DNA from 3 places in the Pseudomonas sp. P8_241 genome. Region 3 is predicted to be linked to each of the others. Evidence: predicted binding sites of a transcription regulator. Region 3 holds the regulator's gene; each other region holds the start of a gene.
What was found. The regulator sigma-54, encoded in region 3, starts transcription at its own class of promoters, with help from an activator protein. The targets are predictions, from matches to a motif close to ANTGGCATNNANNTTGCTNT.
Positions count from the first base shown of each region.

Region 1: a site for sigma-54 is predicted at 2,154-2,173, ahead of flgB (flagellar basal body rod protein FlgB). Genes of this name have one in related genera too.
Region 2: a site for sigma-54 is predicted at 2,289-2,308, ahead of QMK58_RS08775 (flagellar basal body rod protein FlgF). Genes of this name have one in related genera too.

Region 1 is NZ_CP125377.1:1,551,967-1,556,094, forward strand. It holds gene QMK58_RS06945 (chemotaxis protein CheV) at 46-978, shown strand; gene cheR (protein-glutamate O-methyltransferase CheR) at 1,024-1,851, shown strand; gene flgB (flagellar basal body rod protein FlgB) at 2,216-2,623, shown strand; gene flgC (flagellar basal body rod protein FlgC) at 2,627-3,070, shown strand; gene flgD (flagellar hook assembly protein FlgD) at 3,086-3,808, shown strand; gene flgE (flagellar hook protein FlgE) at 3,840-4,128, shown strand, end outside.
Region 2 is NZ_CP125377.1:1,932,739-1,936,866, forward strand. It holds gene napA (nitrate reductase catalytic subunit NapA) at 1-1,050, shown strand, start outside; gene QMK58_RS08765 (nitrate reductase cytochrome c-type subunit) at 1,062-1,553, shown strand; gene QMK58_RS08770 (cytochrome c3 family protein) at 1,563-2,159, shown strand; gene QMK58_RS08775 (flagellar basal body rod protein FlgF) at 2,363-3,103, shown strand; gene flgG (flagellar basal-body rod protein FlgG) at 3,149-3,934, shown strand; gene flgH (flagellar basal body L-ring protein FlgH) at 3,987-4,128, shown strand, end outside.
Region 3 is NZ_CP125377.1:1,067,866-1,071,993, forward strand. It holds gene QMK58_RS04680 (HPr family phosphocarrier protein) at 1-40, opposite strand, end outside; gene rapZ (RNase adapter RapZ) at 57-914, opposite strand; gene ptsN (PTS IIA-like nitrogen regulatory protein PtsN) at 917-1,381, opposite strand; gene hpf (ribosome hibernation-promoting factor, HPF/YfiA family) at 1,394-1,702, opposite strand; gene QMK58_RS04700 (RNA polymerase factor sigma-54) at 1,777-3,270, opposite strand; gene lptB (LPS export ABC transporter ATP-binding protein) at 3,458-4,128, opposite strand, start outside.

The sequences.
Region 1 (4,128 bases), 480 kb from region 3:
AAGGCGCGTCGCAACAACACTTGGCGTTGGTGTGGGAGTTTGGGCATGGCGGGTGTAATGGATTCGGTGAACCAGCGCACGCAACTGGTGGGGCAGAATCGCCTTGAGCTGTTGTTGTTCCGTCTTGACGGTCAGCAGCTGTACGGGATCAACGTCTTCAAGGTTCGGGAGGTGCTGCAATGTCCCAAACTGACGCTGATGCCCAAGTCCAGTCCTGTCGTGTGCGGTGTGGCGAACATCCGGGGGGCGACCATTCCGATCCTTGATCTGGCGATGGCGACTGGCTCCGGTGCTTTGAAGGACAAGAACAATCCGTTTGTGATCATCACGGAGTACAACACCAAGACCCAGGGTTTCCTGGTGCGCTCGGTGGAACGCATCGTCAACATGAACTGGGAAGAGATCCATCCGCCACCCAAGGGCACCGGACGCGATCACTACCTGACGGCGGTGACCCGGGTCGATAACCAGTTAGTCGAAATCATCGACGTCGAGAAGGTGCTGGCGGAAGTCGCACCAACGCCTGAAGCGATTTCTGCCGGGGTGATCGATGTCGAAACCCAGCACAAGGCGCTTTCATTACGCGTGCTGACGGTCGACGACTCGTCCGTGGCACGCAAGCAGGTCACGCGTTGCCTGCAAACGGTCGGCGTCGAAGTGGTGGCGCTGAACGACGGCAAGCAAGCACTGGATTACCTGCGCAAACTGGTCGATGAGGGCAAGAAGCCGGAAGAGGAGTTCCTGATGATGATTTCCGACATCGAGATGCCGGAGATGGACGGGTACACCCTGACGGCGGAAATCCGCAACGACCCGCGCATGCAAAAGCTTCATATCATCCTGCATACGTCCTTGTCCGGGGTATTCAATCAGGCGATGGTCAAGAAAGTCGGTGCCGATGACTTCCTGGCCAAATTCCGACCTGATGACCTGGCATCCCGGGTAGTCGACCGGATCAAGGCAGCAGATATCAGCTAGGGGCCTGTGCCCCTGGCAATCAACACGATTTAAGAGGCGGCATCATTGTCTACGGGTAATTTGGATTTCGAACAGTTCCGGGTGTTCCTGGAAAAAGCCTGTGGCATTTTGCTCGGTGAAAACAAGCAGTACCTGGTCTCCAGCCGTCTCAACAAACTGATGGAACAGCAAGGCATCAAGAGCCTGGGTGAACTGGTCCAGCGCATGACGACCCAGCCGCGCAGCGGTTTGCGCGAGCAGGTGGTGGATGCCATGACCACCAACGAAACCCTGTGGTTTCGCGACACCTATCCGTTCGAGGTGCTGAAGAACAAGGTGCTGCCCGAAGCGATCAAGGCCAATCCTGGCCAACGTCTGCGCATCTGGTCGGCGGCGTGCTCTTCGGGTCAGGAACCCTACTCGCTGTCGATGTCCATCGACGAGTTCGAGCGGGTCAACCTGGGGCAACTGCGGATGGGTGTGCAGATTGTTGCCACTGACCTGTCCGGCACCATGCTGAACAACTGCAAGACCGGCGAATACGACAGCCTGGCCATCGGTCGTGGGCTGTCGCCCGAGCGCCTGCAACGTTACTTCGATCCGAAAGGGCCGGGGCGCTGGGCGATCAAGGCGCCGATCAAGAGTCGCGTGGAGTTTCGCTCGTTCAACCTGCTGGACAGTTACGCCGGCCTCGGCAAGTTCGATATCGTGTTTTGCCGCAACGTGTTGATCTACTTCTCCGCTGAAGTGAAGAAGGACATCCTGCTGCGCATCCACAGCACGTTGAAACCGGGTGGTTATTTGTTCCTCGGCGCCTCTGAAGCGCTGAACGGTTTGCCGGATCACTACCAGATGGTCCAGTGCAGTCCGGGGATCATTTACCAGGCGAAGTGATTTCGTTGGGGTTGTCAGAAAACGGGAGTCCTCAGGGGTTCCCGTTTTTTTATGCCTGCTGATTTCTCACAGCTTCTCAATCCCTGTAGGAGCTGGCTTGCCAGCGATAGCGGTGTGTGCGCAATTTAAAAGTCGGCTGACTCGACGCCATCGCTGGCAAGCCAGCTCCTACAGGGGAGGTGGTGTTCTCAAGTGCGGTGCCAAGCGGCAGAAAAGCGGCAGGCGGCGGAAAACCGTTGCCGCTTTTCTGTCATTGCCACGTTGCCATGGCCCGCAAGGCCCCGGTTTACAGGGTTTTTTGAATTGGCATGGGGCTTGCTATGTCCATCGTACGAAAAATCAGGTCACCCGAAGGTTTCCCGACATGAGCATCAGCTTCGATAAAGCGCTCGGTATCCACGAACAAGCCCTGGGCTTCCGCGCCCAGCGCGCTGAAGTCCTGGCCAACAACATCGCCAACGCCGATACCCCGAATTACAAGGCTCGGGATCTGGACTTCTCCAAAGTGCTCGCCGAGCAGAACGAGAAAACCAAAAGCGGCGGCTTCGCCTTGAACATGACCAACAGCCGTCATATCGAAGCGCAAGGCCTGGGCAATGGCGACGAATCGCTGATGTATCGCACGCCGATGCAACCGTCGATTGACCAGAACACCGTGGACGCTCAACTGGAGCAGTCGAACTACGCGCAAAACGCGGTCGACTTCCAGGCCAGCTTCACCCTGCTAAACAGCAAATTCAAAGGGCTGGTATCAGCCCTGCGCGGAGAGTAAGCCATGTCTCTATCCAGTGTTTTCAACATTGCCGGTAGCGGCATGAGTGCGCAGACCACTCGCTTGAACACCGTCGCTTCGAACATCGCCAACGCCGAGACCGTCTCGTCGAGCATCGACCAGACTTACCGCGCGCGTCACCCGGTGTTCGCCACCATGTTCCAGGGCGGCCAGAGCGGCGGCAGCGATTCGCTGTTCCAGAACCAGGACGCCGCCGGCCAGGGCGTGCAAGTGTTGGGCGTGGTCGAAGACCAGAGCAACCTTGAAGCGCGCTACGAGCCGAACCATCCGGCGGCTGATGCGAAGGGCTACGTCTATTACCCGAACGTCAACGTGGTGGAAGAAATGGCCGACATGATTTCCGCGAGCCGTTCGTTCCAGACCAACGCCGAAATGATGAACACCGCTAAAACCATGATGCAGAAGGTCCTGACCCTCGGTCAGTGATAAGGGGCGACTCAGATGAGTGTTACCGATTCCACCAGTGGTTTGAGCCTTAACGACATCCTGGCCAACTCCTCGGTCAAGACCAATACCACGACCGATGGCCTTGCGTCGGCGGCCGGCAGTGCCTCGGGCAACAAAGCCCTGGGCAAGGATGCATTCCTGCAGTTACTGGTCACGCAGTTGAAAAACCAGAACCCGCTGGAGCCTCAGGACAACGGTGAGTTCGTCGCACAACTGGCGCAATTCAGCAGCCTGGAAGGCATCACCACGCTCAACGATACCGTGAGTGGACTGGCCAGTAACTACAACTCGTCCCAGGCCTTGCAGGCTTCATCACTGGTGGGCCGTTCGGTCATCGCACCTGGCGACAAGGCAGTGGTCGACACGACCAAGAGCTTCAGCGGCACGGTGGTCGTACCGTCAGCGGTGGCTTCTGCCACCCTGAAGATCACAGACACGGACGGCAAGACCGTGCGCACCATCGATCTGGGAGCACAGAAAGCAGGTAACGCCAGTTTCATCTGGGATGGCAAGAACGATGCGGGTGAAACGGTGGCCGCGGGTACTTACAGCTTCGGCGCAACGACCACGATCGATGACCAGTCTGTGGCGTTGATCACTTACCTGCCAGCGACCGTCAACAGTGTGACCATCAGCCAGACCGGCGGTGAGTTGATGCTCAATCTGGCCGGGCTGGGCAGCATTGCCCTGTCCAAAGTTCAAACCATTGGTATGTAGAGCCGACTAACCCGGCATAAAGGAGTGGATGATGTCTTTCAATATCGGCCTTAGCGGTCTCTATGCAGCCAACAAGCAACTGGACGTAACCGGCAACAACATCGCCAACGTCGCTACCACGGGTTTCAAATCGTCCCGTGCGGAATTCGAAGACGTGTACTCGGCAACTAAACTGGGTACCGGCAGCAAGACCGTCGGCAACGGCGTGCGCCTGGCCAACGTTTCCCAGCAGTTTGGCCAGGGTGACATCGGCAACACCGGCAACGTGCTCGACATGGGTATCCAGGGCAACGGTTTCTTTGTCCTGAGCAACAACGGTT
Region 2 (4,128 bases), 860 kb from region 3:
AACATGCAGGCCGGGCCCAACATCATGCAGGAAGTGTTGCCGGGGTGGCGCAACCCCGAGAACTTCGTGGTGGTGTCGGATGTGTACCCCACCGTTTCGGCGCAGGCAGCGGATCTGATATTGCCCACGGCCATGTGGGTGGAGAAGGAGGGCGCTTACGGCAACGCGGAGCGGCGTACGCAGTTCTGGCATCAGCTGGTTTCGGCACCGGGCGACGCCAAGTCAGACCTCTGGCAACTGGTCGAGTTTTCCAAGCGCTTTAAAACCGACGAAGTCTGGCCGGCGGAGTTGCTGGATAGCTCGCCGCAATTCAAGGGCAAGACCCTGTACGAGGTGCTGTTCAAGAACGGCCAGGTCGATCAGTTCCCCGTGGAGCAAATGGCGGCGGGCTATCAGAACGACGAAGCCAAGGACTTCGGTTTCTACCTGCAAAAAGGCCTGTTCGAGGAATATGCCCAGTTCGGCCGAGGGCATGGTCATGACCTTGCACCCTTTGATCGTTATCACTCCGAGCGAGGCTTGCGCTGGCCTGTCGTCGAAGGCAAGGAAACGCTGTGGCGCTTTCGCGAAGGCTACGACCCCTATGTCGAGAAGGGCAGTGGCGTGCAGTTCTACGGCTACCCCGACAAGAGAGCAATTATCTTCGCGCTGCCTTACGAGCCGCCTGCGGAAGCCCCGGACGCGGACTTCCCGTTCTGGTTGAGCACCGGACGGGTGCTTGAGCATTGGCACACCGGGACCATGACCCAGCGTGTCGAAGAACTCTACAAAGCGGTACCCGATGCGCTGGTCTACATGCACCCGGCCGATGCCAAGGCCTTGAATGCCCGGCGTGGCAGCGAAGTGAAGCTGATCAGTCGGCGCGGCGAGATGCGTGCCCGAATTGAAACCCGTGGGCGCAACAAACCGCCACAGGGCCTGGTGTTCGTGCCGTTCTTCGACGCCAACAGGCTGATCAACAAAGTTACGCTCGATGCGACGGACCCTATCTCCAAGCAGACCGATTACAAAAAATGCGCGATCAGGATTGAGTTGATCAAGACGGCATAAGGAGCGCTTTGATGAATGTTCGTTCGCTGTCCCTGCTTGCCGCGCTGCTGATCTGGCTGCCCGCGACATTTGCGGCCGACCCCGGTTACCCGCTGGATGCACCGGCGCCGGATGGCCGGCGAGTCGGTGGGACCCTGACCCAGGAGCTGCCGGCACCGCCCATTGCCGAAGACGAGAACAAGGACCTCAAGCGAGAGCGCAATTACCCCGAGCAACCGCCCACCATCCCCCACAGCATTCGCGGCTATGCCATCGACATGAACAGCAACAAGTGCCTGACCTGCCACAGTCGCGCCAACAGTGCGCGCACCCAGGCGCCGATGATCAGCATCACGCACTACATGGACCGTGACGGCCAGGCACTGGCGGCGGTGTCGCCGCGCCGGTACTTCTGCAACCAGTGTCACGTACCGCAGAAAGACGTGAAGCCACTGGTGAACAACAGTTTCAAGAATATCGACCAGGTGCTGCAAGACGAAATCAATCGCCAGCCGAAACCTTGAGGAGAGGCCATGAAATCGTTGCTTGCCTTGCTCAAGGATTATTGGGGTGTATTGCGTCGGCCCAGCGTGCATTACAGCCTGGGCTTCCTGACCCTTGGCGGGTTTATCGCCGGGGTGATTTTCTGGGGTGGGTTCAACACTGCGCTGGAAGCGACCAACACCGAGAAGTTCTGCACGTCCTGCCACGAAATGCGCGACAACGTGTTTGTCGAGTTGCAGGAAACCATTCACTACACCAATCGCTCGGGCGTGCGCGCCACGTGTCCGGACTGTCACGTCCCCCACGAGTGGACGCACAAGATCGCGCGCAAGATGCAGGCGTCCAAGGAAGTCTGGGGCAAGCTGTTCGGCACGATCAGCACCCGGGACAAGTTTCTCGGCATGCGCCGGGAACTGGCCGAACATGAGTGGGCGCGGCTCAAGGCCAACGACTCCCGAGAGTGTCGCAACTGCCATAACTTCGAGTTCATGGACTTCACTCGCCAGAGCAAACGTGCGGCCAACATGCATTCCACGTCATTGGCCAGCGGCCAGGCAACGTGTATCGATTGTCACAAGGGCATTGCCCACAAGTTGCCCGATATGAGTGGCGTAAAAGGCTGGTAGCCAGCGTTTATTGGTGTTGCCGCCAAACGGCAGAAGCGCGCCGGTTTTTCGTCTTCGATACCGTGTTCATTTTTCCTCTGACTAGCCTCAAACCCCGTGTTTCAAAGGGGTTTGAGTCGCTGCGCGAAAGTTGGTCTGCAAATTGCTACAACCTGCGCAACACAGGTTGGGGCGGCAACCGTCCGGCATGCAGAGGAAAGAGTGTGGACAAGTACCTTTATGTGGCAATGACCGGCGCCAGCCAGAATGCACTGGCGCAAAAGGCGCATGCCAACAACCTCGCGAACATCTCCACCAACGGCTTCCAGAAAGACCTGGAACAGGCGCGTTCGATGCCGGTGTTCGGTGACAGCTTTCCGGCGCGTGCGTTTGCCCTGTCTGAACGCCCGGCCACGGATTTCTCCCCCGGTGCGTTGGTGGAGACCGGCCGCGACCTCGACGTTGCCGTGCAAGGCAATGGCTGGATCGCCGTGCAGAATCCAGACGGTGGCGAAAGCTACGTGCGCACCGGCAGCCTGAACGTTGATGCCCTGGGCGTGCTGCGCGCCGGCAACGGCATGCCGGTCATGGGCAATGGCGGGCCGATTGCCGTGCCGCCCGAGCAGCAGATCGAAGTGGGCGAAGACGGCACCATCAGCATCCGTGCGATGGGCGAAGGCCCTCGCGTGATGGCGGAAGTCGACCGCATCAAGCTGGTCAACCCGGACTTCAAGAACATGACCAAAGGCCTGGACGGTTCAATCCACACCAGGGACGGACAGCCGGCGCAAGCCGATGCCAACGTCAAGCTGGTGTCCGGGTTCCTCGAGGCGAGCAACGTCAATGCCGTGGAAGAGATGACCTCGGTGCTGGCCCTGGCCAAGCAGTTCGAGCTGCATATCAAGATGATGAACACCGCCAAAGAAGATGACCAGGCCATGGCTCGGGTCTTGCAGATCAGCTAATTACCAGAACGTCGCGCCGTAAAACAGGCGCACGAGGAGAATCGAATGCTTCCGGCTCTATGGGTTGCCAAAACAGGTCTGTCTGCCCAGGACACCAACCTGACTACCATTTCCAACAACCTGGCCAACGTGTCGACCACGGGTTTCAAACGTGACCGCGCCGAGTTCCAGGACTTGCTCTACCAGATCAAGCGTCAGCCAGGCGCCCAGTCGACCCAGGACAGCGAACTGCCGTCGGGTCTGCAACTGGGTACCGGTGTGCGCATCGTCGGCACCCAGAAAAACTTCACCGCCGGCAGCCTGCAAACCACCGAGCAGCCGCTGGACATGGCCATCGACGGTCGTGGTTTCTTCCAGATCCTGCAACCGGACGGCACCACGTCCTATACCCGTGACGGTACCTTCCACCTGGACTCCAACGGCCAGATCGTCAACGCCAGTGGCTTTGCCCTGGAACCGGCGATTGTGATTCCGAACGATGCCCAGACTTTCACGGTCGGTCGCGACGGCACCGTGTCCGTCACCGTACCTGGCAACGCTGCGTCCCAAGTGATCGGCAACCTGCAAACCGCCGACTTCATCAACCCGGCCGGCCTGCAAGCGGTGGGTAACAACCTGTTCCTGGAAACCGCCGCCAGTGGCGCACCACAAGTCGGCACGCCGGGCCTGGCCGGTTTCGGCACCACGCTGCAGAACACCCTGGAAACGTCCAACGTCAGCACCGTTGAAGAGATGGTCAACATGATCACCACTCAACGTGCCTACGAGATGAACTCCAAGGTGATCTCCACCGCCGACCAGATGCTCTCGTTCGTAACGCAGAATCTGTAATCAAGTCTATGAGGCGGCCATGAGGTCGCCTGCAGCACCGTGAGGTAGGGTCATGAATCGCTATGCATTTGTTCTGGCACTGAGTGGGATCACCGCGCTCGCAGGCTGCGTGCCTGTGCCGCCCAAGCCCAATGACCCTTATTACGCTCCGGTGTTGCCGCGCACGCCGTTGCCGTCTGCGGCGAACAATGGTT
Region 3 (4,128 bases):
AGCCCAGCTTGTTGATGATTTCGATTTCCAGAGCAGGCATCGCGATGTGAATCCCTTTAACTGAGGTCGCGGTGGCGGACCTGGACGTTCTTCAATGTTTGGTGCAGGGTTTTGCCCAGCCGCTCGGTCAGGTAGACGGAACGGTGGTGCCCGCCGGTGCAGCCGATCGCAATGGTGACATAGGCGCGGTTGCTGGCGGCAAAGCGAGGGAGCCACTTTAACAGGTATGTGGAAATGTCCTGGTACATCTCTTCGACGTCTGGCTGCGCCGCCAGATAATCGGCAACCGGCTGATCGAGTCCGGACAGTTCGCGCAGTTCCGGTTTCCAATAAGGATTGGGCAGGCAACGAACGTCGAACACCAGGTCAGCGTCTACCGGCATGCCACGCTTGAACCCAAAGGACTCCACCAGAAATGCCGTGCCGGGTTCCGGCTGGTTCAACAGGCGCAGCTTGATCGAGTCGCGCAATTGATACAGGTTCAGATTGGTGGTGTTTATTTTCAGGTCGGCGAGGTCGGCAATGGGGCCGAGCAGGACGCTTTCAACGTTGATCGCTTCGGCCAGCGAGCGATTGGCATTGCTCAGAGGGTGGCGCCGACGTGTTTCGGAAAAACGCTTGAGCAGTGTTTCTTCGTCGGCATCCAGGTACAGGACATCGCACTGGATATGCCGACTGCGAACTTCTTCGAGCAGTTCTGGAAAGCGTGTCAGGTGACTGGGCAGGTTGCGAGCGTCGATGGACACGGCAACCAGCGGTTGAGTCAGTTCGGTGTGGATAAGCGCGCGCTCGGCGAGCTCCGGCAACAACCCGGCGGGCAAGTTGTCGATGCAGTAGTACCCGTTGTCCTCGAGCACGGCGAGGGCGGTGCTTTTACCTGAGCCGGAGCGACCACTGACAATTATCAAGCGCATGATTAATGACCGTTTTGCTCGTCCAGGACGACCTGATACAAGGCTTCATTGCTCGCTGCGCTGCGCAGTTTTTCGCGCACTTCCTTGCGGTCGAGCATGCTGGCGATCTGTCGTAACAGCTCCAGGTGTGCGTCGGTAGCAGCTTCCGGGACCAACAGCACGAACAGCAGGTCAACCGGGGCGCCATCGATAGCGTCGAAGTCGATAGGCGCATCCAGATGCATCAGGGCACTGATGGGTGACACGCAGCCCTTCAGGCGACAATGAGGAATGGCGATGCCATTGCCAAACCCGGTGGAGCCGAGTTTTTCACGGGCAATCAATGCCTCGAAGACATCTTGCATCTCCAGAGCCGGCACTTCGCGGGCGATCAGATTGGCAATTTGTTCGAGGGCTTTCTTTTTACTGCCTCCCGGCACGTTCACCAGGGAACGGCCGGGGGTCAGGATACTTTCAAGTCGGATCATGGGTAGGGAGTGTTAACGACCGGTTGCGCCCTGGAGGAGGCTCTGGGTCTTTTCCTTATGTTTTTTGAGTTGTTTATCCAGCTTGTCGGTGAGTGCGTCGATCGCGGCATACATATCGGTATGTTCCGCGTTGGCGACCACTTCATTCCCGGGAATATGCAGCGTGGCTTCGATTTTCTGCTTCAGTTTTTCGACGGTCATCGTGACCTGCACATTAGTGATCTTGTCGAAATGTCGCTCCAATCGTTCGAGTTTTTCGCCGATGTAGGTGCGAAGAGGTTCGGTCACTTCCAGTTGGTGTCCACTGATGTTGACTTGCATACAGCTTCTCCTTCGTTGCCAGTGCATAAAGCGGCAGATCAGATGATCTGCCACTGGAACGCTGTGGCGTGGCTCTACATCAACCGCTTGCGTTCGCTCGAAGGCGCGATCCCGAGAGATTCGCGGTACTTGGCGACGGTGCGGCGAGCCACCTGAATGCCTTGTGCCTCCAGTAAACCAGCGATCTTGCTGTCACTCAACGGCTTTTTCTGATTTTCCGCGGCAACCAGTTTTTTGATGATCGCGCGGATCGCCGTAGACGAGCATTCGCCGCCTTCGGAGGTACTGACGTGGCTGGAGAAAAAGTATTTCAGTTCATAAATGCCGCGAGGGGTGTGCATGAACTTCTGGGTGGTTACCCGCGAAATCGTTGATTCGTGCATGCCCACCGCTTCGGCGATGTCATGCAAAACCAGTGGCTTCATGGCTTCATCGCCGTACTCCAGGAAGCCGCGCTGATGCTCGACGATCTGGGTGGCTACTTTCATCAGGGTTTCGTTGCGGCTTTGAAGGCTCTTGATGAACCAGCGGGCCTCCTGCAACTGATTACGCATGAAAGTGTTGTCGGCGCTGGTGTCGGCGCGGCGTACGAAGCCTGCATACTGGGCATTGACCCGAAGGCGTGGCACCGACTCCTGATTCAGTTCCACCAGCCAGCGCTCGTTGTCCTTGCGCACGATGACGTCAGGCACCACGTACTCGGCTTCGGTAGACTCGATCTGCGAGCCAGGGCGCGGGTTGAGACTCTGGACCAGTTCGATGACCTGGCGCAGTTCATCTTCCTTGAGCTTCATGCGACGCATCAGCTGGCTGTAATCGCGGCTGCCGAGCAAATCGATATAGTCGGTGACGAGACGTTTGGCTTCAACCAGCCAAGGTGTTTTGGCTGGCAACTGGCGCAATTGCAATAGCAGGCATTCACCCAGGTTGCGGGCGCCAATGCCGGACGGTTCGAATTGCTGAATGCGGTGCAGGACCGCTTCAATCTCGTCCAGCTCAATGTCCAGTTCCGGATCGAAGGCCTCAAGGATTTCCTCAAGGGTTTCGTCCAGGTAGCCCTGATTGTTGATGCAGTCGATCAAGGTGACAGCGATCAGTCGATCGGTGTCGGACATAGGTGCCAGGTTCAATTGCCACAGCAAATGGCTCTGCAGGCTTTCCCCGGCAGATGTACGGGTGGTGAAGTCCCATTCATCGTCATCGTTGCTGGGCAGGCTGCTGGCGCTTGTCTGGTAAACGTCTTCCCACGCGGTGTCGACGGGGAGTTCATTGGGAATGCGCTCGTTCCAGTCGCCTTCTTCGAGGTTATCTACCGTCGGAGCGCTTTCCTGATAGGAGGGTTCCTGGATGTCGGTGTTGGGCTTTTGTTCGATGTTGTCGGCCAACGGGTCGGCGTTATCGAAGTCGTCGCCTTCTTCCTGGCGTTCGAGCATCGGATTGGACTCCAGCGCCTCCTGGATTTCCTGTTGCAGGTCCAGGGTCGACAATTGGAGCAGGCGGATGGCCTGTTGCAGCTGCGGTGTCATCGTCAGCTGCTGGCCCATTCTCAAGACTAGCGATGGTTTCATGGCAGGGGCTTAACACCTTATTCGCCGGCGCACATGCGCCATCCACTACAGGGCGCCGGAGCGCCAAACTTAAGCAAGTTATATGCCTGAAATAGAGCGCTTTGCCTAGACCGCTGTAACAATAAAATACTATAAAGCTTCATCAGGCATGCGCGGCGTCCCGGCGAAAACCGAAATGCCTCTGCCCTTACAGGCGGAATTCATGCCCCAGGTACACTTCCTTGACGAGGTCGTTGGCAAGGATCGTCTCGGCATCACCTTCGGCAATCAATTGTCCGTCGTTGACGATATAGGCGGTTTCACAGATGTCCAGGGTTTCACGGACGTTGTGGTCGGTGATCAGCACGCCAATGCCCTTGGCCTTGAGGTGGTAAATGATCTGTTTGATGTCACCCACTGAAATCGGGTCCACGCCGGCGAATGGCTCGTCGAGCAAAATGAATTTCGGGTTGGTTGCCAGTGCCCGGGCGATTTCCACGCGGCGGCGCTCACCACCGGACAGGCTCATGCCGAGATTGTCGCGGATGTGACTGATGTGGAACTCCTGGAGCAGGCTTTCCAGTTCCTTGCGACGACCGGCCTTATCAAGCTCCTTGCGGGTCTCGAGAATAGCCATGATGTTGTCCGCTACCGAAAGTTTGCGGAAAATCGACGCTTCCTGCGGCAGATAGCCGATGCCGGCCTTCGCGCGACCATGCATTGGCTGATGGCTGACATCCAGGTCGTCGATCAGGACGCGGCCCTGATCGGCCTGAACCAGGCCTACGATCATGTAAAAACAGGTGGTCTTGCCGGCGCCATTCGGGCCAAGCAGGCCGACAATCTGGCCGCTGTCGATGGACAGGCTGACGTCACGCA